Linked DNA regions of Pirellula sp. SH-Sr6A. The protein of the gene in region 2 interacts with the protein of the main gene of each other region in a pairwise test. Links are inferred from orthologs where the notes say so. Each region holds a gene or a part of one and is shown on either strand. Other genes may lie near its edges. The genes, in order: dnaE and dnaX.

Region 1 (16,531 bases), 330 kb from region 2 along the record:
GACCTCGGACAGCATCGAGGGCGGCTGCGATCGCACCCTTTGCGTTTAACAAAGCGCCTTGGCATCGCTCCACCGTCATCGGAACCGCGTCGGCCTGTTCCGCTTTTTGTTGCTGTACCCAATGCAAGAGGGCATGGCCAAGCTCCGCGACACCGTCCCCTGTCTTCGAACTGACTTCGTATCGCGCCTCGATGCGTTCGACGTTTCGATCGCGTGTCCCACCGTGAGGGCGAGATACATCGCATTTTGTTTCGATGAGCCAAATCGGTTTGGACGAACTCAACACCGGGGCAGGGATTGGTTCTGACAACTCATCGTGTGGAGAACAGTAAAGAAGCAAGTCCGCTTGCTCGATCTGCGATCGAGTAAATGCCTGTGCGAGGCCGCGCGGTGAGTCCTCCTGCCACTCTTCCATGCCAGCGGTATCGAGCAGATCGAACGCGACATCGGACTGTTGGACACGGTAACGAAGGTAATCACGCGTGGTGCCAGGTGTCGGGCTAACCATCGCGACCTCGGTGCCTGCAATGGCATTGAGAAGCGAGCTCTTGCCCGCGTTGGGAGGACCGGTGAGAGCGATCTGCCACTCGTGTTTTTGTCCGGAGCGAGAGTCCATTTGGGAGAGGATCCCTTCTACACTCGATAGGGCATCGAGCAACCTCGACTCGATCTGCTCGGGTGAAATGAACTGGATGTCCTCGTCGACAAAATCCAATCCAGCTTCGATGTCCGCCAACAAATGGATCAAATCGCGACGAGTGTCAGCCAAAGGTGCGGCCAACCCTCCCGCTAATTGGTTCAGTGCCACCGCAAGACTTCGTTGGTCGTGTGCGTGGATGACACCGAGCACCGCTTCGCATTGCGTCAAGTCCAGCCTTCCTGCCAGAAACGCTCGGAGCGTGAACTCTCCTGGTTGCGCGAGTTTCACCCCGGACAAAATCAGTTTTCGTTGTAGTTCGCTCAACAAGACCGGTGCACCGAGCGTGTGCAATTCGGCGGAAGGCTGACCGGTGTAACTTCTGGAGTCCGGCCAACAAAAAACCGAGACGGGGAGCGGCCCGAGCTCTCCGAGGTCGATGTCCATCCCGACTCGTTGGGCAAACGGGATTTTTTCAGGAAGCGGGCCAAGAGTTCGGAGCATGGCCAGCGTATCCGGACCGGTGATCCGAATCGCTCCTCGGAGGGCAGGCGCCTCGCCTGTGGCGATGGCGCAGATGGTCGTTTCGGTATCGAATTGCATGCCCTGGGCATCCCGGTTTGCGGAACGGTAACTTTGCGAGATCGTGATCTTGGTTTACTATTGTGCCTTTTCGGATGATCACCAACAGAGGATGACGCTCTTTCATGGAGAAAACAAGGGTTGCCATTGTCGGCATGGGAACTGTCGGCACCGGGGTGGCAAAACTCCTGCTCGATCATGGGGACCGTTTGGCTCGCCACGCGGGCCGCGTTCTTTGGCTTGAAAAGGCGACCGTTCGGGACCTGAAGAAGAATCGATCTATCCAACTGCCCAAAGGGGTTTTGACGGATGACTTGAACTCCGTCCTCCAAGATCCGAATATCGAAGTTGTCGCGCACTTGGTCGGGGGCATCGAGCCGGCTCGCACGATCATGTTGCAGTTGCTCGATGCAGGAAAAGATGTAGTCACCGCAAACAAAGCGCTCCTTGCCGAACACGGAGAGGAACTCTTCGATCGAGCTCGAGCGTTGGGTCGGACCATCGCGTTTGAGGCGAGCGTGGGGGGGGGAATCCCGATCATTGCGAACATTTCGCAATGCTTTTCTGCCAATCAAATCCGCTCGCTCCGCGGGATTCTCAATGGTACGAGCAACTACATCATCACACAGATGGAGGAGCAGGGGGAAGACTACGCCGACGCGGTTCGCCACGCTCAGGAACTCGGGTACGCGGAAGCAGATCCGACGATGGATGTCGATGGAAGCGATGCCGCGCAGAAGCTTGCTATTCTCGCCCACCTCGCATTCGGTGTTCGCGTGAAATGGAGAGAGATCCATCGCCGTGGCTTGGAAGCATTTCAGCTTGCCGATTTGCGATATGCATCCGAACTCGGATATCGAATCAAACTGATTGCCACGGCTCACCTGCACGAAGAAACCGGTCAGCTCGAACTTCATGTCTCACCGACGCTGATCCGAAAAGGACGTCCGCTCGCGGAAGTTCGAGGGGCCTACAATGCAATTTTGGTCGTCGGCGACGCGGTTGGAGATATGTTTTTCCACGGCAAAGGGGCAGGACAGATGCCGACCGCGAGCGCGGTGGTCGCCGATATGATCGATACCGCAGCCGGTCGTACCGATATTACGTTCCGGCGATTGGAACTTTGGTCCGACCGGGAATCGAAAATCGAAATTCTACCTTACGAGCATTCCAAGGGCCGCTATTACATGCGGTTTCACGTCGCCGACGAACCTGGTGTTCTATCTCAAATCACAGGCATCCTTGGTAAACACCAAGTATCGATCGCATCGATCATCCAGCACGAGCCCGAGCCCGAGCAAACAACGGGTTCTTCGTCGGATGAGTCGCGGGATGGACGCGAGGGTTCGCCTTTGACTGTCCCACTCGTGATCATGACCCACCAAGCGACCGAATCGGCTGCCATGGCGGCCAACACCGAAATCCGTAATTTAGCCTCCGTGCGCGACGAAGCCGTTTATCTTCGTGTTTCCGAAGGGGATAAAGCATGACGCGAACAGGACCTTTTCACCTCCAATCAGAAACGACACGACTATGAAATGGGTTATCATCATTCCGGACGGCTGCGCGGATTTCCCTGTCGAGTCGATCGGCGGAAAGACACCGCTTCAAGCCGCGAAGATCCCCAACATGGACCGCATCGCACAACAAGGCGTCGTGGGACGTTCGGACAACGTGCCGCGCGTCTTCACGCCTGGCAGCGAAGTCGCAAATATGACGCTCTTTGGCTATAACCCGCACGAGTTCTTTACCGGGCGGGCTCCAATCGAAGCCGCCGCGCAGGGGATCCAACTCGGGCCCTACGATTGGGCGATCCGATGCAATTTGGTAACCGTCCAAGATCAGATTATGGTCGACTTCACCGCGGATCACATTTCGAGCGAAGAAGCGGCGGAGATGCTCCGGACAGCTCAAGAGAAGCTGGGGAACGCCCAGTTGGAATTCGTCCCAGGTGTCAGTTACAGGAATCTCTTGATCTACCGAGGCCAGTCTCCCTCCGATGTTCCATTCTCGTCGGACACGCGCACGACCGCCCCGCACGACCTGACCGATGAATCGATCGAAAGCGACTTCCCCAAGGGACCCGGATGCGAACTTCTCTGTCGCCTGATGGAAGAAAGCCAAGCGGTTTTCCAAGATCATCCGGTCAATCAAAAACGAGTGGCTGCTGGCAAACGTCCAGCGACCAACCTCTGGCTCTGGGGACTGGGAAAGACTCCACAACTTCCCTCCTTTGAATCTCTTCACGGATGCCGCGGTGCCATGATCACCGCCGTCGACCTGCTTCGAGGTCTAGCTGCCTTGATCGGTTGGGATCGAATCGACGTCGTCGGCGCAACTGGGTACCTCGATACCAACTATGCTGGAAAAGGACAGGCTGCTATCGAAGCTTTAAAAACGCACGATATCGTCTGCGTCCACGTCGAAGCCACCGATGAAGCGAGCCATGAGGGGCGAGTCGATGAAAAGATCAAAGCCCTCGAAGCGATCGATCATCACGTCGTCGGACCCGTTCTCGATGCGTTGGAAAAGATCGGCGACTACCGCATTCTCGTCATGCCAGATCACCCGACCCCGGTCAGCACCAAGAAGCATTCGCACGGCTGGGTACCTTTTGCCACATGCGGTAAAGGCATTCAAGCAGATGGTTCGAAGAGCTACGATGAAGTCGCAGCAGGGGAATCGAATCTTCAGTTTCCGGATGGATGGAAATTGATTCCGAGTTGGATCCAAGCGGGCTTTTCTGGACGATAAAAACGACAGCTCGCTAGCCCCGAATGATCTTCGCTCGCTTCGCTTCCAATTCTGCGAGGCGAGCTTTCACACGGTCGATTTCAGCATCCAATTGCTGGAGACTCTCTGAAAGTGCCGAACGATCTAGGGACCTCGTCGAAACGTCCACGTCAACTTCCGCAGGATGAAGTTTGTGCATCACAGGAATTGTCGTTGTCATGGCCGTCACGAAGATCGATAGCACCGCGAGAACTTGGGCCTCCAAGAAAAACGATGCAGGAGCGAGGATCATCATCGAAATGAGAATTGCCAGTGCGATAATGCCACCTCTGGCGACGAACTGCAACCACTGAACTCGACTCGCTAATCTCGCGAGCGAGAGTAGAACGATGTGGCCACAGGCGATTGCAGAAACCACCAGTACCATGTTCGTTTGCCAAAAGCCGATAACGAACCGGTCCGACCATATGAGTACCAGACTGAACAAGGTAGCGAGGAGCGACAACCCGACGCCTAGGATCGCTACCGACTCGACAAAGAGATCTCGCCCCGAGAACAGTTCTCTACGCAACCCAGGACTGCATGCTAGCCCTCCCAAGCTCCCTCCAGCGATGACCAAAGTCGAGAACAGGATCCGGGCCTCGAAAGGACTAAATCGACCGATCAAGACAATAACGATCCCGATACACGCGGCCAACACGATGGAAACGATCAGGGAGATGAGAAACGGCTTTTTCAACGACGCAAGAACCATGCGCGAATCCTCACGTCGCAGATCGACGGAACTGGTTTTGGCTACCACCGCTCTTCATCTTCGGCTTGGTCGCTAGCAGTTTATGGCTCGGGGGTCCCAACAAATCGTCCAATCGTGTTCGCAATTCGGAATCGATGGCAACCCGATGTTTCGTCGCTTTGATGTGTACTGTTTCACCAGAGTGCAATCGCAACGCGAACATCACATCGCGTTGGCCTGGATACCCGCGCAGGATCTCGCGAATCTTCGTCATCAATTCAGGGTCGTGTCGTGATTGATCGAACAGAATGTGTATCCCGGTTGTGAACTTGGTGTCCGCTTCAGCGATCGGAATAAGTTCATTGACGATGAAATTTACTTCGTCCCCTTCCCCTCGCTTGTCGACGGTTCCCCGCGCCAAAACAACCGCATCGTGCTGGATCAATTCGCCGAACTGCTCAAAGTCGCTTGGCCAGCATATTCCACGAACGTAACCATCCATATCTTCCAAGTCGAAATTGGCGTACTTGGCTGACTGCCCCGGTTTCGGATTCTTGATAAACGCCATCTTGATAGAGGAAATCATCCCTCCCATCAACACTTCGTCACGATGCTTCGCATTCTTGATCGTCGAGGAAGTATGCGAACAAAATGCTTGCAGGGTTGTCGCATATTCGGAAAGGGGATGGGCGGTCAAGTAATACCCGAGCACTTCTTTTTCCATCGCCAGTTTCTCACGTTCCGGAAACTCCGGAACATCTGGCAATACCACCTTGACCTCTTCGGCGACCGCCGAAACATCGTCGAAGAGACTCATCTGTCCGCTCTTCTTGTCCTTCAGCTTCGCGGCTCCTCCCTGCAGAGCTTTCTCGATCACAGCCATTACCTGCGCCCGCTTTGCACCGAAACAATCCATGGCACCGGCTTTGATCAATGATTCGATCGTGGATTTGCCGCAAGCTGCTGCGTCGACACGTTCGCAAAACTCAAAGATGTTTTTGAAAGGCCCGTTCTTTTTCCTTTCGGTGGCAATTGCATCGGCAGCGGAACTACCGCAACCTTTGATCGCCGAAAGGCCAAAGTGAATCTTGCCATCGGCGACGCTGAAGTCGGCAGAGCATGTATTGACACTGGGGGCCTCCACAGCGATTCCCATCCGTTGGCAATCTTCGATATGCTCGACCAGACCATCTTTTCGTTTGAAGTTCCGGTTGGGAATATCACCCGTCAACAAGGCGGCCATGAACTCCACTTTGTAGTGGGTCTTTAAGTAGGCTGTTTGGTATGCGACGAGCGCGTAAGCTGTCGAATGACTCTTGTTGAAGCCGTACCCCGCGAACTTAAGAATCATGTTCCAGAAGTCTTCGGCTTCCTTCCGGGTTAGACCTTTCTCCAGGCATCCCGCCAGAAACTTCTCGGCGTTGGCAGCGATCAATTCTTCCTTCTTTTTGCTGATCGCCTTGATACACGTGTAGGCTTTGGCGAGCTCGATTCCTCCCAATCGGTTCAGAATCCGCATGACCTGCTCTTGATAAACCATCACGCCGTTGGTCTCTTCCAAGATCTCTTGGAGAACGGGATGGATATAAGTAGCCTGCTTCTTCTTCAGTTTCACGGCGACATATTCATCGACCATTCCCCCTTCGAGAGGACCGGGCCGATAGAGCGCATTGGTCGCGATGATATCGTGGAATCGGTCGGGCTTCATACGCTGGAGCAAGTCGCGAATCCCTCCAGACTCCAACTGAAATACCCCTTTCGTCTCCCCGCGTTTGAGCAACTCAAAGGTCTCTTTGTCATCCAGCGGGAAATCGAGTGGGTCGATTCGAACTCCTCGAGTCTGCTCGATGATGTCGACCGATTTGGAAAGGATGGTCAAGTTGCGGAGGCCCAAAAAGTCCATCTTGAGCAATCCGGCCGCTTCCACGTCCCCCATCGACCACTGGGTGATAATGTCCTCTTTGCCCGATACGCGCATCAATGGGACGTATTCGGTAAGGGGTTTGTCCGCAATCACGACGGCCGCGGCATGCGTACCGATGTTGCGTGCCATCCCTTCGATCTTCATCGCATAATCGAGCAATTCGCGGACATCGGAATCGCTCTCGTAAAGCTTCTTGAGGTCTTCGCTTTCCTCCATCGCGTTTTGAATCGAGATCTTAGGATCGTCCGGAACCAACTCGCTGACTTGAGCAACCCGATTCAACGGCAATCCGAGCGTTCGCCCCACGTCTTTGATCGCCCCTCGCGCCTTCAACGTACCGAACGTTCCAATCTGAGCTACGTTCGACTCGCCGTACTTTTCCTTTACATACCGAATGATTTCGCCCCGTCGCTCCTGGCAAAAATCGATATCGATATCGGGCGCCTCCAATCGGCTCTCGTCCAAGAACCGTTCGAACAGCAAGTCATACCGGACGGGACAAACGTGGGACAAGTACAGCGCATAACACACCAGTGCACCGACTCCAGACCCCCGAGCGGTCGCGGGTACGTCGATCTCACGTGCGTAACGGACGAAATCCCATACGATCAAAAAGTAATTCGAGAATCCCAGCTTGCGAATCACACCCAACTCGCGATCCAATCTCTCTTGAACCACCGTTGCCAATTCGCCATCGACGAGCATGTCAGGACTCTTCGCATACCGGGCCTTGAGACCATTGGTACACAGCTCTCGCAAGTAATCGTCGGCAGTGATTTCGGGATTGGGCAACCGATAGGTCGGGAAGTTCCGTTTACCCAATTCCAAATCGATATCGACCGAATTGGCGATCTCCTGCGATCGAGCGACGGCATCGGCATGACCTGGGAAGTGCTGGTACATTTCCTCCGGCGAACGGAGGTAGAACTGATCCCCTTCCATCTGCATGCGATTGGTATCGGTGCGGAATTTTCCCGTTGCAATGCAAAGCAAGACGTCTTGCACTTCTGCGTCTTCTTTGTCGACATAATGGGCATCGCTGGTGGCGACCAAGGGAATACCGACTCGATTCGCCACATCGATTGCCCCGGCCATTTGCTGCCGCTGGATCTCGAGATTGTTGTTCATAATCTCGATGAAAAATCGATCTTGAAAGACCTTCGAAAACCATTCGGTGACATGGGTCGCGTCTCGAATCGCCGCATCGGTGTCTTGTCCCCGAAGGATCGCGCGCGAAAACTCGCTCGAGACACAACCGCTGAGGCAGATAATCCCTTCGCTGTACTTCGCCAGGATCTCTTTGTCGATTCGCGGCTTGAAATAGAAACCTTCCAGACTTGCTGCCGAAGCGAGGCGGATCAAGTTCTTAAAGCCGGTTTGATTCTTAGCCAGCAGCGTCAAATGGTACGCCGCTTCTTTCGACGAGGAAGCGTCCCGTTCGAAACGACTGCCCGGCGCGACGTAGGCTTCATACCCCAGAATAGGATTGATGCCCAAATCCCGAGCCTTCTTGTAGAACTCGAGAGAGCCGTGCAGGTTACCGTGATCGGTGAGCGCCAACGCGGTCATGCCGTGCGATTTGGCCCTCTTGAGCAGTTTGCCGATCGGGCTTGCACCATCGAGCAAACTGTAATGACTGTGGCAGTGCAAGTGAACAAACGGACGCTGGGCAGGGGTGTTGGATTCCATTCGGTCGCCACGGTTACGTCAAGAAGGTCTAAAAATCGGAGCTCAATCGATCGCGTACCAACTACTTGGTCGGCTCGCCCGTCGAATCGGTAGCGGTCGCTTCGGAAGGCTCGACAAACTCGACGCCGTCAAACCCGGCTCCCAGGATCGTTTTTTCAATATTGGCTCGATCCAGTTCCCCTCGATACGAAATGGTGATCACTGAGTTGTCGATCAATCCCTCCGTATTCTTCTGCGGAGCCAGCCCGACATCCACCACGCCCTCCCGCTTTTTGAGGACGCTCTGGATTCCGTTGAAACAACCTTCGACACAGCTCATCGTGTCGATCTTCACCGACACCGTTTTTACCGCTTCAGCGGGAGAATGAGGGGTCGGCATTTCGACATCAGGCGCGACGATTTCGCTCAAATCGGGCGCTCCTTCCACCGTCACATCCCCTTTGGTATCGCACCCCACCATGGCAGCTGCGAGGCACATCCACGAAAGCAACGAAAGCTTGGTAACGATCTGCATTTTCACTGATTCGATCCTTGGAGAGAGGGATTCAATAAGACTTCTCTCAGTTATATCTCCTCGGGGAGCGAAGACCAAACGGAATTGAAGCACGGGTCATCGAGGCTTGCTCGGCGGTCGGGACGGCCGCTTGGTCCCCTCCCAAAATTCTCGCAACGCTTCGCCCGTATAACTGCGGTGGCCCGTCGGTTTGGCGGATGATGCAATGTCGGTTTTCGAAGCCGCTTTGCGTCCCCTTGTCTTCTTTTCGGAAACTTGCAAAGCGATCCCTTCCGCATCGCCATAGCTTCTATTCGAAGCATATTCGATCAGTTTTTCAGGGGTACCGGCGAAGACAAGTTCTCCTCCTTGCTCGCCTGCCTCCGGGCCGAGGTCGAGGATCCAGTCGGCGCATTGGATGATATCGAGGTTGTGTTCGATTACGACAACCGTGTTCCCGCTATCCACCAAGGCTTGCAAGACGTGAAGGAGCTTCTGGATGTCATTGAAGTGCAATCCGGTCGTTGGTTCATCGAGAAGATAAATGGTCTTCCCATTGTTGGGGCGACAAAGCTCGGTTGCCAATTTGACCCGCTGAGCCTCACCACCACTCAACGTCGGGGCGCTTTGCCCCAACGCGAGATAGTCCAGCCCGACATCGCAGAGGGTTGAAAGCATGTGATGGATCTTCGGGATCTCGCTCATCAAATCTCTCGCTTCCCCGATCGACATGTTGAGCACATCGTCGATCGAATGCCCTTTGAATTTCACGGCGAGGACCTCGGAGGTATACCGCCGTCCGTTGCAGGCGTCACATGAAATCCAAACATCGGGTAGAAAGTGCATCTGAATACATACTTGCCCTAACCCCTCGCACTTCTCGCATCGCCCGCCCGAAACGTTGAAGCTGAAATGACCGGCTGTGAGACCTCTGGTTTTCGCTTCCGGCAATCGTTGAAATAGCTGCCGAATATGATCAAAGACTCCGGTGTAGGTCGCTGGATTGCTTGACGGAGACGCCCCCAGTGGCGACTGATCTACCTTGAGCACTTTCTTAAAATGCAAATGTCCCCTGATTTCGCGAAAGGGGCCCGGCACACCATCCGTAGCGTAAAAGTATCGTGCCAAGGCGGGGTACAGAATTCCGTTGATCAAGCTACTCTTGCCACTTCCGCTCGGACCCGTCACCGCGGTGAAACAACCGATCGGGATCGACACATCGATTCCCTTGAGAGAGTTCGCTTCGGCTCCTTTCACCGTTAACCAACCGTGCGGTGTGATCGCGATATCGGTCCAATCGTGCTTGGATATGTGGATCGCATCGTCGAGGGAAACACGACGGGTTGAAGGGGGTGTGATCTTCTTTTTACCACTCAGAAAAGGTCCCGTTACCGAGTTCTTCGCGCGGGCTATTTGTGCGGGAGTACCCTGCGCGACCACATTGCCTCCAAGCGGCCCGGACGCCGGCCCAAAGTCTCGCAACTGATCGCTTTGCGCAATCACCTCGCGATCGTGCTCAACAACGACCAAGGTATTCCCCAGGTCCCGAAGCGACTTCATGGCCCGAATCAGTCGATCGTTATCACGAGGATGCAGCCCGATGGTCGGCTCATCCAAAACATAAAGGACGCCGCTCAATCCGGCGCCGAGTTGACTGGCCAACCGGATACGTTGTGCTTCGCCTCCGCTCAAGGTGTTCGCCGAGCGATCTAGGGTCAAATACTCCAACCCCACATCGCATAGAAATTGCAAGCGATGCTGGATTTCGCGCAGAAGTTCGCCTGCAATTTTTTGCTCGCGCTTCGAAAGCTTCCAACTGAGCACCCGTTCATTTAACGATCCAATTGGTAATTTGACAATGTCAGAGATCGTATGATTGCGATATCGGGCGTGGGCTGCTTCGGAACAAACCCGTGCACCACCACAATCAATGCATGGTCCCTCGTTGATGAAGTTTGCCAACGCGTATCGATCGCGGATGTTCGAACTAGATGCGGATTCCACAGCCGCGTAAACGCCTCGATAGGCAAATGTCATATACACCTTCGAATTCGGAGCCGCATTCGGATCGATCGCCGCTGCCAAATCCCCTTGGGTGACAACAAATTGACGATTTGGAAGGCCCTTGAGGAGCATAGCGCGTTGCCCGGCCGTTAACTGTTTGATGGGTCGATCCAACGGCAATCCGGTCTCACGCCCCAACGCATACAACATGGCTCGCGAGAGGGGAGATTGAAGATCGGGCCAAATTGGCAATCCTCCTTCCAATAAACTCTTCTCTGTTTCGAAAGCCGCATTGGGATCGATCCCGCGCATCGAACCGATTCCCAGGCAGGCTTCGCACCAGCCGACCTGAGAATTGAAAGAAAATCTGTGCGGTGTCAGGGGCTGAAATGAGATGCCGCACGCGTGGCAGGCGAGCTGCAGCGACATCGTTTTGACCTCCCAGTGCACCTCTGACCTTGAGTCATCGACCATGGCGATTTGTAAAATCCCATTTCCCATCGTGAGGGCCGTATCGACGCTGTCCCTCAAACTTTTAGGATCGAGCCGATCCCACTGCAACCGGTCGACCACCAACTGGAATTCATTTCGCGACTGGTATTGCAAGGTGGGTATATCGTCGAGCGGATACACCTTTCCGTTGATCCGCATCCGCACGAAGCCTTGCTGGCGGAGCGATGTGAGGAAGCTCGTGAGGTCGGTGTTTGCATTTGGGGCGACCGGGGCGAGCAGCAATGCCCGGCCAGTGCCTTGAGCAGCCGCTAAGTCTCGAATGCGATCGAGGATTTGATCGCTGGTCTGGCTGCTCACCGGCGCATCGCACTGCGTGCAATGCATCTGGGCAAGACGGGCAAACAACACACGAACGTAATCGTAAATCTCCGTTACCGTCCCGACCGTGCTGCGCGGTGTATGCGATAGATTCCGCTGCTCGATGGCCACGGAGGGACTCAAACCATCGACCCGAGCAACCTTGGCTTTGGGCATTTGACCGACAAACTGCCGTACATACGGGCTCAAACTCTCCACAAACCGACGTTGCCCTTCCGCATACAACGTATCCATCGCCATCGACGTCTTTCCACTGCCGCTTTGACCACAAAAAACGGTCATTCTGTTGCGGGGGATGGTCAAATCGACGTTCTTTAAATTGTGATGTTCCGCGCCAACGACGTGAATATCCTGCAACGCCGGTGCATCTTTTTGTTCCTTCTTCGTTTTGGTTTTCGGCGTAGCTTTCTTTTTCTTCGATACTTTTCGGTGCGACTCGAAATACCGTGCAAGTGCCTTTCCGGTATGCGACGCTTTGCACCGAGAAACCTCTTCTGGAGTCCCTGTGCAAACGACCTGACCACCAGCCTCTCCCCCCTCCGGTCCCAGGTCTATCACCCAGTCGGCTGCTTGGATCAGATCGAGATTGTGCTCGACGACGATCACCGTGTTTCCCAATTCCACCAGGGACTGCAACACGCCGAGTAGTAAATCGATGTCGTAGAAGTGCAAGCCCGTCGTCGGTTCATCCAGCACATACACGGTCTTGCCCGTCGATCGACGACTCAGCTCCTTGGACAATTTGATACGTTGCGCTTCGCCCCCCGATAGGGTCGGGGACGGTTGCCCCAGCTTGAGGTAATCCAATCCGACTCCGTGCAACGTCTCTAGTTTGCTCGCGATCTTTGGAAACTCGCTGAAGTGCTCGAGAGCTTGCTGGACATCGAGCTCCAAGCAATCGGCGATCGATTTCCCTTTGTACTCCACCTGCAATGTCGCTCGGTCGTACCTCTTTCCTTCGCATACCGCGCAGGGAACCCAAAGGTCGGCGAGAAACTCCATATCAAGCCGTACTGCTCCATGCCCCTCACAAGCCGAACATCGGCCTTGCTCCGTATTGAAACTAAATGTGCCCGCATCGAATCCTCGCCGTTTGGATTCAGGCAATTCGGCAAATAGGGAACGTATTTCGTCAAAGACTTTGACATAGGTTGCAGGGTTGCTGCGCGGGGTCCGTCCAATGGGACTTTGATCGATATCAATGACCTTATCAATATGCTCGATCCCTTGGATTTCGCGGTGCTTTCCAGACTCTTCCACACCCCGCTGAAAAACACCCCGAATGGCTGGCGATAGGATCTCGGTGATCAATGAGCTTTTCCCGCTGCCGCTCACACCGGTGACGGCGATGAAGCACCCGAGTGGAATATCAACATCGAGGTTCTTCAGATTGTGATGTTCCGCTCCGAGAATCTTGATTTTCTTCCCGTTTCCAGGCCGTCGCGACTCGGGGGACCGAATGCGCCGGGTTCGATTGAGAAAGCCTCCCGTCAGGCTTTCGTCATTCGAAATAATGTCGTCGAGCGTCCCCGACGCGATTAGCTTCCCCCCTCGAACACCAGGTCCCGGACCGAAATCGACGATGGTGTCCGCGATGCGCATCGTGTCTTCGTCGTGTTCAACAACGATCAGAGTATTCCCTAGATCGCGCAAACGTTGGAGCGAGGCGAGCAACCGATCGTTGTCCCTCGGGTGGAGCCCAATGCTCGGTTCGTCCAACACGTAGAGCACCCCTACCAGTCCGGATCCGATCTGGCTAGCAAGCCGAATACGCTGCGATTCTCCGCCTGACAAAGTCGGAGCCGTCCGATCGAGCGAAAGATACCCGAGACCAACATCGATCAAAAATCGAAGCCTCGCTCGAATCTCCTTGACCGCTTCCTCTCCAATCTGCCATTGGAGTGGGCTCAATTCCAAACCTTCAAAAAATTCACTGCATCGATCGATCGAGAGGCGGGAAACGCCACCGATCGAATACCAAGGGACGTTGTGGAAGCCCTTCGCGTGCGTCTTCAGTCGAATCGATCTCGCTTGTGCATTCAATCGAGAACCGTCGCATGCCGGACACCGACCGATTCGCATACAGCGCTCATGGTTGGCACGCGTAAATGGATTCGACGTCGCGCGATAAGTATCGCGCAACTCAGGTACGATTCCACGGAAGTCTTGTCCATGTAACGCTTTGCCCTTTACCCTCACCGATTCCCCTTGGTAACCGTTGAGCAGCGCTTCTTGCTCCGCCTCTGAGAGTTTCGACCAAGGAGTCGAGAGGAGACTCCCAGTCTCCAATCCCAGGCTTCCCTCAATCGTCGCGCAGTACAGGGAGATCGATCGGCGATACCATCGCGTCATCTCGCTGTGTTTGCCGATCAGTGGAATCGCACCGTTCTTAATCGATTTGTCCGGCAGCTGAATCAATAGCTCGGGATCATAACGAAAAGATTCCCCTAAGCCCTCGCATTCTTGGCACGCCCCCTGTGGGGAATTGAAACTCAACAATTGCGGAGAAGGTGGGGGATAGGATTTGCCACACGAAGCGCACGCGTAACTCGTCGAAAAGACAATATCGTCAGCCGTGTCGTAGGTTGCCGTATCGTCCTCGCCGGGGACCATGGGGGCGAGTAAGAGTGTTCCTTCACCAAATCGAATCGCAGTGTCCACCGCTTCTGCGATCCGCTGCCGACTGCTAGCTTCAACGGAAATGCGATCTACGACCAATTCCACGTGGTGCTTGATCTGTCTCTCCAGGGACGGGGGCTCGGAAAGGAGATACACGCGTTGGTCGATGCGTGCTCGATTAAAGCCTTGTTTACGCAAATCCTCGAACAGATCCCGATGCTCCCCCTTCTGCCCTCGAACAATAGGAGCGAGAAACAAGTAGGGTTTCGAACGATCGAGCCCCATGATCTTCTCGACCATCTGATCGCGAGTCTGCGATGAAATCTGAATCTGACAGTCTGGGCAGAATCCCGTGCCAACTCGTGCAAAGAGAACGCGAAGGAAGTCGTGAATCTCGGTGATCGTCCCTACCGTCGAACGAGGATTATTCCCAGTCGACTTTTGGCTGATCGAGATCGAAGGGCTCAGTCCGGAAAGATAATCCACATCCGGCTTCGGAATCTGACCTACGAACTGACGAGCGTAAGTGGATAGACTCTCCAAATAGCGTCGCTGCCCCTCGGCGTACAATGTGTCGAAAGCGAGCGAACTCTTTCCGCTGCCCGACACGCCGGTAAAGCAAATGAGCTGGTTCCTAGCGAGCGTCAGATCTACGTTTTGAAGGTTGTGTTCGCGAGCACCGCGAACGACGATCGGCAGATCACGCGTCGTTGCCAAGTTTCATTTGCCTCATCAAAAGCGTTTTGTTGATCCCACACACACTGGGGCGTTGTCTTCTAGTGGATTCCCGCCGCTCCCAAATATCGTTCCGCGTCCAAAGCCGCCATGCAACCCGTTCCAGCCGATGTGATGGCTTGTCGGTAATAGTCGTCAGCGACATCTCCCGCTGCGAAGACTCCTGGCACGCTCGTCAATGTTCGGTACGGCTGAGTCCAGCGGATGTATCCACTGGCGTGAGTTTCGACCTGGCCACCTAGGAATTTCGTGTTGGGCGTATGCCCGATTGCCAGAAAGAGTCCCGAGGCCTCGATGTCGCGAGTCGATCCGTCTTCTACATTCTTCAATCGAATGCCTGTTACACCCACGCGATCGTCCGACTCGTTACCGAGCACTTCCTCGACCACCGAGAATTTTACGAGATCGATCTTTGGATTGGACAACGCACGATCCTGCATGATCTTCGAAGCACGCATCTCGCCTCGGCGAAGAATCATGTAAACCTTCGACGCATACTTGGTCAAATAGCTGGCCTCCTCCACGGCCGAATCCCCGCCACCCACTACGACGAGGGGCTTGTTGCGGAAGCGGGGTAAAGCACCATCGCAGACCGCGCAAGCGCTGACGCCACGGTTCTTGTATTTGGTTTCACTCGGCAGTCCCAAGTAATTCGCACTAGCACCCGTCGCAAGGATTACGGTGTGCGTTTCGAAACAACCGTTCTCCGACGTGTGAAGCTTCAGCGGCTGGCCACTAAAGTCAACGGAAGTCACGTCATCGGTGATCACTCTTGTTCCGAAGTTCGTTGCTTGCTGACGCATCAGCTCCATCAACTCAGGACCTGTGACTGCGTGAGGATGCTCTTCGACCGGTGGGAGCATGTACTTGCGGTCCTCGGATATAGCCGATTCTAGAAACTCCTTGAGTTTGCCAGAAGGAAACCCCGCATAGTTTTCCACTTCGGTCGTTTGGGCCAACTGCCCCATCGGATAACGGCCGTTGATCCGATTATCTTCGGTCATTGCCCCTTCGAAGAGCAGAGGCTTCAGATTGGCACGGGCGGCGTAAATCGCAGCAGACCATCCCGCGGGTCCGCTCCCGATGATAATGCAATTTTCAACGTTGCTCATACTAGCTATCCAATGTCCGGGAGAATCGAATCAAGAATTAATCGTCGTGGATTTGTATACGAATTGTACGCGTCCGACCAGTTGCGAACGTTACATGGCGAAGGCGTCCGCGTCCTCTTTCGGTGCGACTTGATAGCCGTGGGGTTCCATCGAACAGCCCGCTCTTCCCTGACTTAGCGAACGGATCGCACTCGAATAACCAAATAGCTCCTTGAGCGGTGCTAACGCGATCACGCTGGTTACCGCTCCGCGGGCTTCGGTTCGCTCGATCAATCCGCGTCGTTGTTGCAAATCGCCGACAATCTCCCCCAAGTAATCGGGGGGAGTGGTGATGTCCATCTTCATGACAGGTTCGAGCAATGTCGGCTCACCCAGTTTGAGCCCTTCGTCGAATGCATCATTGGCGGCGATGCGAAACGCGACTTCATCGGACCCGACT
Region 2 (15,276 bases):
TGCCAAGAAACGACTCAACGACATAACTCGCTCCAATTTGGAGATCGCCGAAGACTATGAAAAACGAGGGTCAGAAAAGTGCTGACCCAAAAAACAAACGGCCCTACCAGGGGGCCGTTTCGTGAATCTCCATCAGCGCTGGAATGCCGACTCGCGAGCGACAGGAATATCGACATTCCTGTTCGCAGAACGGCAGTCCGCTCAGATAAACTGCTAGCTGATGCCGAGAGCGCTCTTAGCGGCCGCTACGACCACAGCAAAACCTGCTGGATCGTGGATCGCCATATCGGAGAGAATCTTTCGATCCAGCTCAATATTCGCCTTGTTCAGACCGTCGATCAGCTGACTATATCGCAGATCGTGCATCCGAGCCGCCGCATTCAATCGAATGATCCAAAGTCGGCGGAAATCACGGCGCTTGCGGCGGCGATCCCGGTACGCAAACTTGCCAGCTCGGTAGAGCGTTTCCTTTGCAGTACGATACAGCCTGCGGCGACCGCCGACGTACCCTTCTGCTCGCTGGAATAAACGACGCTTCGCCTGCCTACGGGCAGAACCTTTTCTTGTTCTCATTTTTATGCAACTCGGTTGCTAAAGTGCCTCAGGTCAACGCAAACGTCTGAGCAATTCTCAGCTTCGGCGGCCCGTCGCGACGGTCTGCGTTCGTTCAATACCCAAACACCAGGATGGAAATAGGGCCTTGGATTTACAGAATTTCAAGGAAACTCGAAGGAAATGCTGCGACGCGGTAACGTGCCCACGCCGGTGCGATACTAGTAGCTGTATCCGCGGAGCGCTTCCTGAATCGCCTTCTCGAACTGAGGCTCGAGAACCTTCGTCCCTCGCAATTGTCGGATTTTCTTGGCCGATTTGCTGATGGCCAAGTGGCTGGTTCCAGCCTTGCGGTGCTTTGCCTTACCATTGGCGGAAAGGCGGAATCGCTTGCGTGTGGACTTGTGTGTTTTTTGTTTTGTCATGATTGAGTGGTCCTTCGGATTTTCGAGGGCCCAGAGTTTAACGAGGGTCTAAAAATCGTCCAAGGGTAAAGGGATGCCAAAAATCGCGATTTCAACAAGTTTTCCGGAAGATTCCCTTGGACGGTCAGAAGGGCGGTCGGATTTTTCGCCAGGTTTATCCATGTTGCTTTGAGGGTGACCATCTCCTACTATGCACTACAAGATGAGGGCACAAATCCTACCCGTCCTCTCTAAACTACCTACCATGGACTCCCCGGGGCGAAGAAGAATGCGCAAGCAAGCGGATTGGAAGGCACGGATTTTTGCAAGGGCGACGATCGCTGGGTTGCTGGTCAGCGGGACTTGTTTTTCGGTCCCCGCGATATCCGTCGCGGAAGAATTGCCGAGAGTCGCCGCCGTGGAGGAACCGCCAGCGAACACGGCCATGATCGTTCGCATGGTAAAGGGATTGGTCGAGAACGAGCATATCTCCCACCCCCAATTCAATGACGAAATGTCGATTCGCGGTTTCGACTTGTTCCTCCGCAATGTCGATCCGCTCAAGATGTATTTCATCCAACCCGACATCGACGAGTTCTTGGTCTATCGCGACAAACTGGACGATTTGATCCGGGTCAACAATGTCGCATTTGCATACAAAGTCTACAAACGCTATCTGACTCGCCTCGATGAGATGATGCCTTACATCCACGAGCAGATCGATGCAGATCACGACTTCAACGTCGACGAAACGATTCTTGCCGATGCCAAAGAGATTCCTTGGGCGGCCAACGAAGCCGAACTGAAGGATCGTATTCGAAAAACAATCAAGCTGAACATCTTGTCCCTCAAAGCGGACGACAAGACGCTGGAGCAAGCTCGTGAGACGCTGCACAAACGCTATCGCACGCTGTACTTGGCCAAGTCGCAGACCGACGTCGATGAATTGTTGGAAATCTATCTGACCTCCCTCACCAATGCCTTGGATCCGCACACCACCTACATGTCGCCGCGCGAACAAGAGGACTTCGGGGTTCACTTGAAGCTCGAATTCACGGGCATCGGTGCAACCCTTCGTCCCGACGATGGACAGACGGTTGTCGAAAACATTGTTACGGGTGGGGCTGCGGACCGGGATGGACGGCTCAAGGTAGGGGATCATATCGTCGGCGTTTCGCAGGACGAGAGCTCGCCAGTTGTCGAAACATCGGACATGAAACTGCAAGACGTCGTCTCGCTGATTCGTGGCCCGAAAGGAACGCGCGTCCGCCTCCACGTGAAACCCGGCGGGACCGGCGCAACGCAAATTTATGAGATCACTCGCGACTTGATCAAACTCGAAGACGAGGCAGCGCGCGGCGAAATCATCGAACACGGTATGCGTCCCGATGGAGGGAAGTATCGGATCGGCTACATCAACCTCCCGAGCTTCTACCTCGATATGGATGCAGCTCGCCGAAATGTTCGGAACTATCGAAGCACGCGCCGCGACCTGACCAACATCATCAACGACTTCAAACAAAAAGGGATCGATGCCATCGTTCTCGATTTGAGCAAGAATGGTGGCGGATCTCTCCAAGAAGCCATCGCCGTGACCGGCCTGTTCATCGAACGGGGACCTGTTGTCCAAGTGAAGTCCCCTGGTGGCGATGTCGAATCGCTCGATGACACCGATAGCAGCATGATCTGGACGGGACCCCTCGTGGTAAAGATCAGCCAGATGAGTGCGAGCGCTAGCGAGATCTTTGCAGGAGCAATCCAGGACTACGATCGAGGATTGATCGTCGGTGATCCCAAGACGCATGGTAAAGGAACGGTTCAGACCCTCCGCGACCTCGCTCAAGAGTGGAGTATCGGTGGATCCAAATCCTACGGCGGCTTAAAACTGACTATCCAACAGTTTTATCTCCCCAACGGAAAATCAACCCAACTCGATGGGGTTGCGTCCGATGTGGTTCTCCCCTCGATCACCGCCAAGCTCGACATTTCCGAATCGGACTTGGACTATCCGCTCCCGGCGGACAAAGTCGCCGCCAAGGTTCATAAGCACTACAAAATGACCGACCCGGCGATGAAGGTGGCGTTGCAAAATGCAGCCAACGATCGAGTCGCGAAGAACCCCGAGTTCGAAAAGCTTTTGGCTCGAATCGATTCCTACGTCCGCCAAAAAGAAGAAAAGACCATTTCCTTGAAAGAGTCGGATTACATGGCTCGACGCAAAGAACTGAACTCCGAAAAGGTGGAAGAGGAGCAGATCATTGCGAAGGAAGAGAAAGGGAAGATCTTCTATAAGAACTTCTATAACGAAGAAGTTCTGAACGTCACCCAAGATTATGTCGAAGCACTCCGTCGCAACAACAAAATCGTAGCGAAGTAGATCGTAGCGAAGTAGATCGTCGGGGCCATTCCCCCGGCGGTCATGCACTACGGTTTGGGGGCGCGACAGTGGCGACCTTTTGGCATGGATACAGTGCCAGTGGTTTACAACCCGAGAGAGCCTATGAGCGACGCTGCTCCGAAAACTTCAGTATCTAAGAAAACTCCCCTCTCGATCTGGATCGGGATGGGAGTTTTGCTTTTGGTGCCAGTCGCGAGATGGTCGCTCGAGGAAATCGATCATCAATATGCCAATATTGCAACCGCATTGTTGATCGCAGTGGGCGTGCTCGCTCTCACGATAGGAATCCTGAGGCGACTACCGTGGGTCGCAACAATCGTCTACTTGGTGACGGTGATTTTGGCCATCGCATTGTTTTCCCGTTACTTCGAGTTTCGAGGCTTTACCGGAGAGCTCGTCCCAACGTTCCGATGGCGTGCGCAGTCGATCCCGTCTGACCGGGAAGGCCTCGGACAGACGGGTCATGATGAAGCGGTCGAGCGTCTGAAGCCTTGGACGACGCACGCTCGATTCACCCAGTTTCTCGGTAATGATCGCAGCGGTAAAATCCAGTCACCTTCGATCGATTTGGATTGGCACGCGAAAGGGCCTACTCCTTTGTGGCGAGTCCAGGTGGCGGATGGCTGGTCGGGTATCACCGTTGCCGACGGGATGGTGTGGACCCTGCTTCAGGACCCAGCCGAGGAAGCCGTCGTTTGCTACGAGCTCGCAACAGGGCGGGAAAAGTGGCGAACCCGGTTTCCTGGACGGCATACGGAACCTATGGGTGGGACAGGTCCTCGCTCTACACCGACTTGGCAAGACGGTAAGCTTTGGATCCAAACCGCCGTTGGCATCGCGGCTTGCCTAGATGCGTCGCAGGGAACCATCGAGTGGCAAAAAGACTTGCTTCGAGAGGGGTTTGCCAGTCAATCTGAGTCGGAGCAATCCATCAAATGGGGACGCAGTGGTTCTCCGCTACTGGTGCAGTCTTCGGGGCAACTTTTGGTTATTTACCCGTTGGGTGGAAAGCCTGACACCGATCAGTCGGGTTCGCTCATCGCAATGGATGCCAGTTCGGGTGAAGTGAAGTGGAAAGGGGGAGCTGCTCAAATCGCATACGGTTCTCCCATGTTGATGAAACTCGCAGGGGTCGAACAGATCGTCGCGATTCACGAAGGCATCGTGGCTGGGCACTCCGTGGAGACGGGCGACGTTCTCTGGAGTTCACCCTGGGAGAGCCATTCCAATGCGGACGCCTGTTCGTCGTCGCCTGTCGATTGCTCATCGGATCGCATCCTGCTCGGAAAAGGCTACGCTGCAGGATCGAAATTGATTCGCATTGGCAAGTCGCAAACCGATGGCCCTGCTTCTTGGTCGGCCGAAGACGTTTGGGCGAATCATCGGATTTTGAAAACCAAATTGACCAATGCCATTTATCACTCCGACCGCTTGTACGGTTTGAGCGATGGCATACTCGAGTGCGTCGAACCAGAAACGGGCAAGAGAATTTGGCGAGGAGGTCGATATGGGCAAGGCCAGTTGCTGATGGTGAATAACAGGCTGATGGTGACTTCGGAGGATGGGCGGTTGATCCTCGTAGAACCCGATCAAGGCAAGGAATTGCATGCGATCGATGTGCTCGATGGAGTTACATGGAATTATCCGGCGGTCGCAGGTCCCTTTATTCTCATGCGCAATGGCTCTGAAATGGTTTGTTTCTTCTCTCCCTCGGAGGAGGGGATCCAATCGAAATCGGTGCCGCCATGAGTTCGACGCCACCGAATGCCAGGTCGGGACTGAGATCGGAGACGTCGTATGTGCTGGGTATCGATCCCGGGCTCGCAGTGACGGGTTATGGGGTCATCCTATGGACACCCGGTCGTCCAAAATTGATTGAGGCAGGTGTGATTCGTGTCTCACGAAATCAATCCATGTCCAAGCGGCTACTGGAGCTGCACTGCGGAATATCGGAGGTGATCGAGAGCTATCCAATCGTTGCGGTTGCGATCGAGCAGCTCTATTCGCATTACGCGCGGCCTCGGACGGCGATCCTCATGGGGCACGCTCGCGGAGTACTGACTCTCGCGGCAGCCCAGAAGGGTATTTCGGTCCATTCTTACGAACCGACCAAGGTCAAGAAGCTTTTGACGGGCAACGGCCGCGCCCCCAAAGATCAGATGCAGCGCGCGGTTCAGATGCAATTCCAATTGAAAGCTCCTCCGGATCCCCCTGACGTGGCAGATGCTCTCGCCATCGCTCTGTGCCATTACTATGCTCAAGGCCCCATGGCAGAGATCATCACCAAGAGCAGGAAAACCAAGTGATCACGAAAATAACTGGCCAGCTGTTGAGCCTTTCTAACGACACCGCGACCCTTCACATTCCGCCATTCGAATACGAAGTCTCGATTCCCGAGTACACCCGCAGGCATTTGCAGGCCGACTTGGGGAAATCGATTTCCCTCCACACCTTGCATTACATCGATGGAAACGCAGCACAGGGGTCGCGTCTCACCCCGAAATTGGTCGGGTTTTTGACCACGATTGAACGCGACTTCTTTGAGCTCTTTTGTTCGGTCGATGGAGTTGGGGCAAAGAAAGCGCTTCGTGCCATGGTCCGTCCGGTGCAAGACACGGCGATCATGATTGAGCAGCAAGACGCCAAAGGGCTTTCCACTTTGCCCGGAATCGGAGCGGCGACGGCCGAGAAGATCATTGCGACCCTTCGTCGCAAAATGCCTCGCTTTGCACTTTTGGTCCGCCGAGAAATGCCCAACGCAGAGGTGCAAAAGCCCGGGGTTGTCGATGAAACGTTTGCCGCGTTGCTGGTGTTGGGACACGGTGAAGCCGATGCCCGTCGATTGATCGAACAAGCTCTCGCGACCGGTCAGAAATTCAAAGACACCGAGACCATGATACAAGCCATCTACCAACGCCAAGCAAACTCTCAGAAGTGACCATTCTCGGCGGGTAGGTCCTCGGCACTAACATTTCTTTTGCAATGAATACTATTCGTCGGTGTCGGCGATTAGTTCGCTCGGCTCGGAAGTGCTCGTTTGCGCGATGACCGGACGGATCGATTGAGCTGGATCTACTCGAACGATCTGGCCATCGAACATTTCGACAAATTGCTGAACGATGGGATTGGTCATCGCTTTGCGAATCAATTGGGATTGAGGAACACTCGGTCGGAACTCCTCGACAACGGGTGCCGGCGCTTTGCTCTCAACATGCGGGGCGACCTCATCGGTGAGAGTGAATTCAAGAACTGCTTCGACGCGGAATTGGTCAGCAAGAGAGCTTGTGAGCTTTCTGGAATTGTCCGCAGTTTGGAAATAATCGATCGCAAATCGACCTTCCTTGGCAACGAAAGCTCTCCATTTTCCTTTGTCAGCGACCTGGACACGGGTGATCATGTTGACGCATTCCACAATCAATCCACCGATCGATTGCGCTGCGGCTCGCAGTTGATGCAGGGGAGTGTCCGCGACGTTCGTATCGGAAGGATTTTTAGGAGTCGGTTCCCCCTCCTTCGACACGGACAGGGCTGCGGTTTGGTCGTTCGCTTGTGTCGCGGTCGTCGGCGAAGTCGCAGCGGCGGTCAGTGCGGCGGGTTTCTCGGTCCCGGGCGATGGTTCGTTTCTCGAAGGGAGCGTGGCTCCCGTTACGGTCTCATCTTTTTTTTTTGCTTCGGTCGATTCCGATGCTGCAGCGGAGGCAGGTTTTTGTTGCGAGGAACCTGTGCTTGGAACAACTGGCTGCGCTGGAGTTGCAGGCTTCGACGATCCTGCAGGAGGCGTTGGTAGTGCCGTCGTGGTATGAACGGGCGGCCGGGGGGGAGGGAGGGATTGCCCCGACGCCAGGGCCTTAACCAAGTCTGTGAGGGCCTGCAGATCTTGAAGCTGACAAATTTGGACGATGGCGATTTCGACGAGTACACGGCTCTGGACGCTGTGCCTCATCTTGACGATTGTTTCATCCAAAATCTGAATCGCAGCCATCAGCGAGGCGACGCCCCATTGTTGTCCCCAGGTTCGCAATGGCTCGAGACTGGATGGATTCGCGGTTTTGATAAGGTCGCTACCGCACCCGACCGTCACGACCATCATGTCCCGCAGATAACCAAGAAGTTGTTCGGCGAGCTGACCGACGTCGACTCCTTCTCCTGCTGCGACGTTCAATTCGTCGAGGGCTCCGGCCGCATCGCGTTGAATCATTTTGGATGCGAACGAAGCCAGTCTCGTTTCGTCGGCTGTTCCAAGCATCGCATGCACATCGGATACGGTGATCCGATTACCGCTAAAGCTGAGCAGTTGTTCCAGTAGGGACTGGCTGTCACGCATGGAGCCTGCAGCGCGGCGAGCGATGATCTGCAGTGCGGCTTCGTCTGCTTCGGTACCCTCGTTTTCGCAAATGTATTGAAGCCGCCCCAAAATCTGATCGGTATGAACGGGGGGGAAATCAAAACGTTGGCACCGGGACAATACCGTGATCGGCATCTTTTCTGGGTCCGTGGTGCAGAAGATGAACTTCACATGTCCAGGCGGTTCCTCCAGCGTCTTCAACAATGCGTTGAACGCCTGGGTTGTCAGCATGTGGACTTCGTCGATGATGTAGATCTTGTACGGAGATCGGCTGGGACGAACTGCAGCGTTGGCGCGGAGCTGTCGAATTTCATCGATCCCACGATTGCTCGCGCCATCGATCTCGATGACATCCATATCCTCACCCGAGTCGATCGCTTGGGCGATGTCGGATTGAGGGTCAAATTCTCCGTCAGCGCTCGCGGAAGCATTCAACGCCTTCGCGAAAATGCGGGCGGTACTGGTTTTTCCAACCCCCCTCGCCCCGGTAAAGAGATACGCATGTCCGACCCGGTTCGTATGGATGGCATTGAGCAGCGCCTGGGCTACCGTCGACTGCCCTACCAATTCGGAGAAGGTTTTCGGCCGGTACCTACGTGCGACGACCGTGTATTTCTGATTTCCGGTCGTAGCATCCAAGGGAGTTTCCATGTCTTACAATGTCCAGCGGGTAGTCGATCGCTTCCGGGGTTGAGTATACTCCGGTTACTCTGACGACAACAGCCATTCCCTCCGCTGCACTGAGGCCAGCTTGCTATGCACTCTCTATGTCTTACGACTCCATCTCGATCGCAGGCACTCAGTTGGACTTGCATTGTCTGGCTGGTCGCCCTGGGGTGGATTTCTTCCCCCGTCGCAGCGCAATCAACGGCACCTGCGGGGCTCTATTCACGCGAGAATTTGATAGCGTGGTGTATCGTTCCCTTCGACAGCAAAAAGCGAACACCTGCCGAGCGAGCCGAGATGCTGCAGGACCTGGGGATTCGAAAGTTCGCGTACGATTACCGGGCGGAGCACATACCTACTTTCGAAGAGGAAATCTCGCAAACACGAAAACACGGGATCGAAATCAGCGCTTGGTGGTTTCCCACCCAGCTCAACGATGAAGCCAAACACATTCTTTCGGTCATCTCCAAGAACAAGATTCATCCACAGCTGTGGGTGATGGGAGGAGGTGGCGCGAAGATGTCTGCGGAACAAGAAGCATCCTTTATCGAGTCCGAAAAGAAAAGGCTTCGGCCGATTGCGGACGCGGCTGCCGAGATTGGCTGCAAAGTGGGACTCTACAATCATGGTGGTTGGTTTGGGAAGCCAGAAAATATGGTGAAACTGCTTCGTGCCATCGATCGCCCGAACGTTGGGATCGTTTACAACCTGCATCATGCTCACGATGAACTCGATCGGCTTCCAGAAGTCCTCGAGCTTCTTGCTCCTCATTTGCTGGTACTCAATGTCAATGGCATGCAAACGGCCGGTGATCAAGTTGGAAAGAAGATTCTGGTCATAGGTGAAGGGGATCGCGATGTGGAGGTCTTCAAGGCTATCCAAAATTCAAAGTACCGCGGTCCTATCGGGATTCTCAATCACACGGACAACGACGCTCGCACTCAGCTCCAAGCGAATTTGGCGGGGCTCACAAAACTGACTTCGAAGCTGGCATCGGGGGAATCGAGCTCGAGCCTGGAACCGATGTGCATCTCGCTCGCTCAGGGAGAATCGCCCGAGCCCATCACCGCCGATGCCTTGTCGTGGCTCGCAGGGAGTTGGCGAGGCAAAGGACTCGGGGGAGAGTGTGTCGAGACCTGGAGCGAGCCGATCGCAGGCTCTCTAGTTGGGAGCTTTCTCTTCGCCGAGAATGGCAAACCCGTGTTCAGCGAGGTCTTCACGATTTCGCCATCAGGCCGTTCTGTCACCTTGAAGCTGAAGCACTTCGGAGCCGACATGGTCGGTTGGGAGGAAAAGGACAAGTATGTGGAGTTTCCATTTGTGAAGCGAATCGGCAATCGCTTTCACTTTGACGGCCTTACCTATATCCAGGTCTCCCCAACCCAAATGCAGGCAATCGTTCGCATGAAGCAAAAGGATGGAGCGTCGAAGGAATTGATGTTCGAATTCGAGCGTTCTAAGTGAGGAAAAGCCACCTCTAGGGCTCTTGGGTATTTGGAGAAATTCGAGAGAGTTTGTCGGTTATTCGGGTTCCCCTCAGGCTCGCCTCGTCTTCGGGTCGATGGACTTTTTAGATGCATCGATCCGAACCTATAGCCTCCGAATTCAAATTAGCTATGACGAAGCCAAGCATTTCCGCTTTCAACCGCCGAAACTGGATACTGGGTTGCATTGCCATGGGGGTAACCCAAGGGCGTGTGGTCTTCGCATCGGACGATAGCTCTGGCGTCGGAAATCGATTTCGTGTCCGTACCGTGATCAAGACGCACGGCGAAGTAAGACTGAAAAGTCAGATCGCAGATGCTACCAGCCGCAATGGGAAACCTTCCTCGGCCAAGACGGTTCCGATGCAGGCCACTACAAACCTCGACTACGAGGAAGATGTCTTGCTCAGCACTCCCCTCTCCGAAAGCAAAGCGTATCTACGAGTTGCCCAAGCGGAATCGGAAGTGCAAGTGGATCGGCACATCACGAAAACCAAACTGCGCGATACCTGCCTCGATATTGTTCGCCTCTGCAATGACCAAGGACTCTCGACTGCCTGTCTAGACAATCCACTTTTCGCGGCCGAGCGTGACTTGCTGGAACCCCCGATCAATTCGATGTTCCTCGACAAGATCACCACCAAGACGAAGGTGAAGATCAGTGACAAATGGCAGATGGACGAAGAGGCTGCCTGTCGACTTCTCGGACTCGATGCCATTCTCGAAGGTGAGATCACCGTCTGCTTGGTCGATGCAAACGACTCCACCGCTCAACTCGACCTCAAGGGAACTGTCTCGGGTTCGATCCGGCAAGTTGGTACGACGATCGTCTTGGACGCCAAAGCACAAGTCGACCGAAAGACCCATTCCGTCACGTGGTTCGCGGCCAACCTCGAAGAAACGCGCGACATCGGGGAGTACGAGCCTGGCTTCAAGGTTCTGGCTCAAGTTCAAATCCGCCGCGCTTCGATCGAGGAGCTCTCCAACAGCGAGTCTCTCGCGTCGATCGAATCCCGTATTCCGACGAAAGAGAACGCGGATCTCCTGCAATTCCAATCCGACTTGGGATATTACCGATTCCTCGCCAATCGAAAATGGACGACTTATCGAGATAATGGCGAAGAAGCAACGTTTCGTTACGTTATCGATAACCAACGCGTTGCGCAGTGCAATGTCACCAACATGGTGGACTTCGAGCCTGGTAAACAATTGAGCATGGAAGGCTTCGTAAGCGATGTGAAGAAGTCGCTCGAAGGCATGATGTCCGAGTTGCTGGAGTCTACGGAAAGTCTGACCTCCTCGAAGCTCCGAGCCATCAAGGTAACCTCGCGAGGAACGGTTCAGGGCGTGGACATCGTTTGGATCCACTACCACTTATCCAACGACAATGGCCGTCGTGCCGTCTTAGTCTTCATGCTCAATGCCGAGCAGATGGAAACATTTGCATCGGAAGACGCTCAGGTTGTGAGCACCTTTGAGCTGATCGACTGGCCGAAGAAGATCGATCGCAAAGCGTTGGAGGTTGCGACCGCCGAGAACGCAGAGTCATCCACTCGTTAATCTTCCAATACGCGAACACGCCTCCATACTTGGGTAGCCAATCCGTCGAGCGAGTCTCCAGGACCGCTCGACTCTCTAAAAGACCCAGCCGGTTCTAGGGCTGAAGCGACACCACTCCAGGGAACACATGTCCCGGTTTGGCAAGCTCGACGCTGTAAAGGCCAGTCCTGCACGTGGCAAACAGGGTCTTGTTGCCGGGCCCGCCGAATGCGCAGTTCGCAGGTTGTTCTGGCAATTGTATTATCCCCAGCAGCTTCCCTTGTGGCGAGACAACTTGAATCCCCAAATCGGTGGTCAAATAGAGATTCCCATCGACATCCACCGATAGACCGTCTCCACCTGAATTCGTTTTTCCTGCCGGCTGTTTGATCTCATAAAGAACCTTGCCGATACCTATCTTGCCTGGTGCGACGACTTCGTAGGCCATCAGTTCCTTCTGCATGCTCGGCAGAACATAAAGGGTCTTTTCATCGGGTGCTAGGATGATGCCGTTCGGTGCAGTCAATTGTTCGCCAAGCCGGGTTACGTCACCATTGGGCGATCGGTAGTAAAACGCTTCGACCTTTTGTGGCCAAGGTTCAGGGGCCGCATAACGAGGGTCGGTGAAATAAATTCCCCCCTGTTGATCGATGACCAAGTCATTGCATGCGTTGAAGCGATTGCCTCGGTACTTTCCCGAAAGCGTGGTAACCTTTTTCGAAGTGGTATCCACGGCAATGAGTTCACCGTCCATCCGGCAGCCAATCAAGGTCCCTTTCCCGTCTAGCATCAGCCCGTTGCACTTGCCTGAAGGCTCCAGAAAGACCTCGAGGCTTCCCTTCAAATCCGTTCGAAGGATTCGGTTGTTGGGGATGTCTGTAAAGTAAAGATATTTCTTGCCGTCGTAGGCAGGGCCTTCTGTGAATTGAAAACCGTCGTGAACCTTCGTTACAGGTCCAGCAGTTGGGAAATCCTGCGCTGAGCAGCTCGAGTGGGTCGATGCAAATGCACCGAGAAAGCACACGAGGAAGGGAATCGTCGATAGAAAAAATGCACGCATCGTCTAAGTCTTTGAGTGAGAGGATAAACACACAACTCCGTTTCAAGAAGAAGTATTCTACTCTCGGATCGAGCGATTCGCATTCGAGGATCGCAATCACTCCCCAGCCAAGTTCCAAGCAGCCGAAAACGACTGCATGGAACAGGCCTTTTAATCGAGGTTTCGCGCTACTATTTCATGCTGCAAGCCGAACCACTGCAAGCACCAGCTTCGGTGCACTCGGTGGTTGCGGGAACGCTGCAGCATTCCGCTTTTTCGGAGCAGCATGACGCTCCCTTTTCGCAGCAACCTGCTTTGTTGACGCAACAGTCGCATGCGCACGCTTCGCAAGTGCAGACGCCCGTTTCGCAGCAGCAGACGCCGCCCTCGCAGCATTGGGCGCAAACGCATTCCGCTTTGGCGGTCGAAATCGAACTCTTTTGGTTCGCTGCATAGGTCACACCTACGACGAGTACCAACGCGGCAAAACTAGCTACAAACCAACCTAAATTCATTTTGAACATCTGTGTAAATCCTGAACCAAAACTGTGTCAAACAATAGAAATGAAAATGCCGATCGATCTGCTCGATGTCAGCAATTCCATCGACACAATTCCGCCAGCCGCTCCGGCGGGCTCGTATTACAGATGGGAATCCCTTGGCGAGGAGCTGGAAAAGTTCCAGCTGAAAGGGCAATGGGTTCTTCGATCCAAACCGAAAGAAGGATCGGTGTCCAGGCTGTGCCATCATACGAGAAGGTCGCTAAAGGTTTGGACAACTTACATCGGCAACTCTCTTCACCATCCCATTGGCATGCACCGACGGGTGGCTTGGAGGCGTGACGCAGACAGCAAGAAGATGGGAACGCGTCGACCGAACAATCGCTTGATTCGTCGGTCGCGACATGGGCTGTTCGATGTTCTTCGGCTCGCCCTTCGTCCTGCACGCAGCACGTTTCGGCGCAACAAGCCGAACCGTCGCGAGAGGGACCTGTACCGGAGTGAAGTTTGCTAATGGAAAATGGAGCAGTTAGTGCCGAGGCGAAGGAGTTGGAAATCCAGGCGCGCAAGCAGCAGCCGGGGTCGATACCGACCCCGATAAAGAGCACTAAATAAATGGCGACAGACTTCTGGAACATCAACAACTCCTGCAGTCAGTATAGGTCTCGGACCGAGCTCAGGGCAACAGCGGGATCGGCCCTCGCCTCCCTTATTGGGTGATGGAGACGATAACAATTCCGGCTTTTTCGGCGGCGGCCAGAGTCTTTTCCCGGTCTAGCAGAATCGTTTTCCCCGCTTCGATGGCAATGGCTTTTCCCCCTGCCTTTCTCATCGTTTCGATCGTTCGTGGGCCGATAGTGGGCAGATCGAATCGCATGTCCTGTTGAGGCTTTGCCACTTTGACCAGCGAGAATCCGCCGCGCGGGCACAGCGAGGCGGTTCGGGTGATGCATGCGTCGGTCCCCTCTATCGCTTCCACGGCGAGGACGCTCCGATCGCGGATGGTCACGCTCTGACCAATGTCGAGTCGCCCCATTTCCTTAGCCATTCGCCAGCCAAAGTCCATGTCCGCCTGAAGTCGTGCCGTTGGATGCCTGCGAGTCAGCACGCCTGCCTCCGCCAAAAGCTGCGGGGCATAATCGGTCCCGGGGATCGTCGTCATACCTTTGCGTGCAAAGGAATGGACGACTGCGCCCAAGAGGGAGTCGTCGGTCGTGTTGGCTCGCCGCGAGTAAAGAAGTGGAAACATTGTTTTGATACACTCCCAGTCCGGTAAGTGCCCCATCCATCCCCAACCATGAAAGAGGATGGTCTCTTTGAATAATTTTCCCGATAGGCAAACTTGCTCGACGCGCTCTTTTTCAAAAAAGCGTTGCATCCCACCAAGCTTGCACACTCCCACCCATTGGGTGGCGTCCGCTACTTGTTCGATGTCCGGGGATGCGTGGTCTCGGATGGCTGCTATCACCACGCGGCATCCCTTTTCCCGCAACGCCTTCGCCACGGAAATGGGATACTCGCCCCAGCCTGCCACAATCCCAACGGTTTGCGAACTATTCATTCGAGCCCGATTCATTCGATGCTGCATCCAACTTCAGTGCTTCGACTTGCTTTTCAAGTCGTTTGAGAGATTTTCTCATCTCGGGCAATCGGTTGATGGCAGCGAACAATGTGGCTTGCTCCATCCGAGGGATGGCGGGACTGCCGAGCAAGATCTGGTCTTCGGGGGCGTCCGAGGCGACGCCGCTTTGCGCTCCAACCATCGTGCGCGAACCGATGTGGATATGGTCCCGCAATCCAACTTGACCAGCGAGCACGACATATTCACCGGTGGAGGTGCTCCCCGCAATTCCGACTTGCGAGCAGATCAAATTGTGTTTACCGATCGAGCAGTTGTGGCCGATCATGACCAAGTTGTCGATCTTGGTCCCCGCACCGATTCGCGTCGCGCCAAAGGTTCCGCGATCGATGGTGGTGCTCGCACCGATTTCGACATCGTCCTCGATCTCGACCCAACCTAATTGAGCGGTAGAAACATGCTTTCCATCGACCATGCGATAACCAAATCCATGCGCACCGAGCACGCAATTGGCATGAAGCACTACGCGATCGCCGAGCACCGTGCCTGGGTAGAGGACAACGCCTGGGAAGATCTGGCAATCCTCACCGATCTTGCATCCCTCCATCACCGTGGCACCGCGATGGATATGGGTTCGGTCTCCAATCTGAGAGTGGTCGCCCACGTGAGCATGTGCCTCCACGACGGCAGAGAGACTCACCTGGGCTGTTTCAGCAACCACCGCGGTGGGATGGATGCCTGTCGCCGAGCGTACAATGCAAGCGGGCCGG

The links.
Region 1: the proteins of dnaX (region 2) and dnaE interact in binary tests that used the Escherichia coli proteins (3 or more experiments, as listed by UniProt). The link is inferred for Pirellula sp. SH-Sr6A from one-to-one orthologs.

The regions. Positions count from the first base shown.
Region 1 is NZ_CP011272.1:5,141,218-5,157,748, forward strand. Bases 4,517-8,680 are described here. They hold dnaE (DNA polymerase III subunit alpha), read right to left. Parts: upstream 8,299-8,680; coding sequence 4,717-8,298; downstream 4,517-4,716. Other genes in these bases: VN12_RS20055 (hypothetical protein), read right to left, coding at 4,517-4,706; VN12_RS20065 (hypothetical protein), read right to left, coding at 8,360-8,680. Also shown: VN12_RS20040 (tRNA modification GTPase), read right to left, coding at 1-1,240; VN12_RS20045 (homoserine dehydrogenase), read left to right, coding at 1,345-2,709; VN12_RS20050 (cofactor-independent phosphoglycerate mutase), read left to right, coding at 2,753-3,973; more of VN12_RS20055, read right to left, coding at 3,987-4,516; more of VN12_RS20065, read right to left, coding at 8,681-8,818; excinuclease ABC subunit UvrA, read right to left, coding at 8,909-14,962; VN12_RS20075 (NAD(P)/FAD-dependent oxidoreductase), read right to left, coding at 15,022-16,092; fusA (elongation factor G), read right to left, coding at 16,183-16,531. UniProt on the Escherichia coli protein: DNA polymerase III is a complex, multichain enzyme responsible for most of the replicative synthesis in bacteria. This DNA polymerase also exhibits 3' to 5' exonuclease activity. The alpha chain is the DNA polymerase catalytic subunit.
Region 2 is NZ_CP011272.1:5,474,634-5,489,909, forward strand. The notes cover bases 5,848-8,756. They hold dnaX (DNA polymerase III subunit gamma/tau), read right to left. Parts: upstream 8,351-8,756; coding sequence 6,344-8,350; downstream 5,848-6,343. Other genes in these bases: ruvA (Holliday junction branch migration protein RuvA), read left to right, coding at 5,848-6,292; VN12_RS21335 (DUF6265 family protein), read left to right, coding at 8,456-8,756. Outside these bases: pheS (phenylalanine--tRNA ligase subunit alpha), read right to left, coding at 1-24; rplT (50S ribosomal protein L20), read right to left, coding at 214-573; rpmI (50S ribosomal protein L35), read right to left, coding at 774-977; VN12_RS21310 (carboxy terminal-processing peptidase), read left to right, coding at 1,246-3,333; VN12_RS21315 (PQQ-binding-like beta-propeller repeat protein), read left to right, coding at 3,520-5,103; crossover junction endodeoxyribonuclease RuvC, read left to right, coding at 5,100-5,660; more of ruvA, read left to right, coding at 5,657-5,847; more of VN12_RS21335, read left to right, coding at 8,757-9,829; VN12_RS21340 (hypothetical protein), read left to right, coding at 9,982-11,409; VN12_RS21345 (SMP-30/gluconolactonase/LRE family protein), read right to left, coding at 11,504-12,448; VN12_RS21350 (hypothetical protein), read left to right, coding at 12,626-12,883; VN12_RS21355 (hypothetical protein), read left to right, coding at 12,992-13,441; VN12_RS21360 (LpxI family protein), read right to left, coding at 13,637-14,488; lpxD (UDP-3-O-(3-hydroxymyristoyl)glucosamine N-acyltransferase), read right to left, coding at 14,481-15,276. UniProt on the Escherichia coli protein: Part of the beta sliding clamp loading complex, which hydrolyzes ATP to load the beta clamp onto primed DNA to form the DNA replication pre-initiation complex.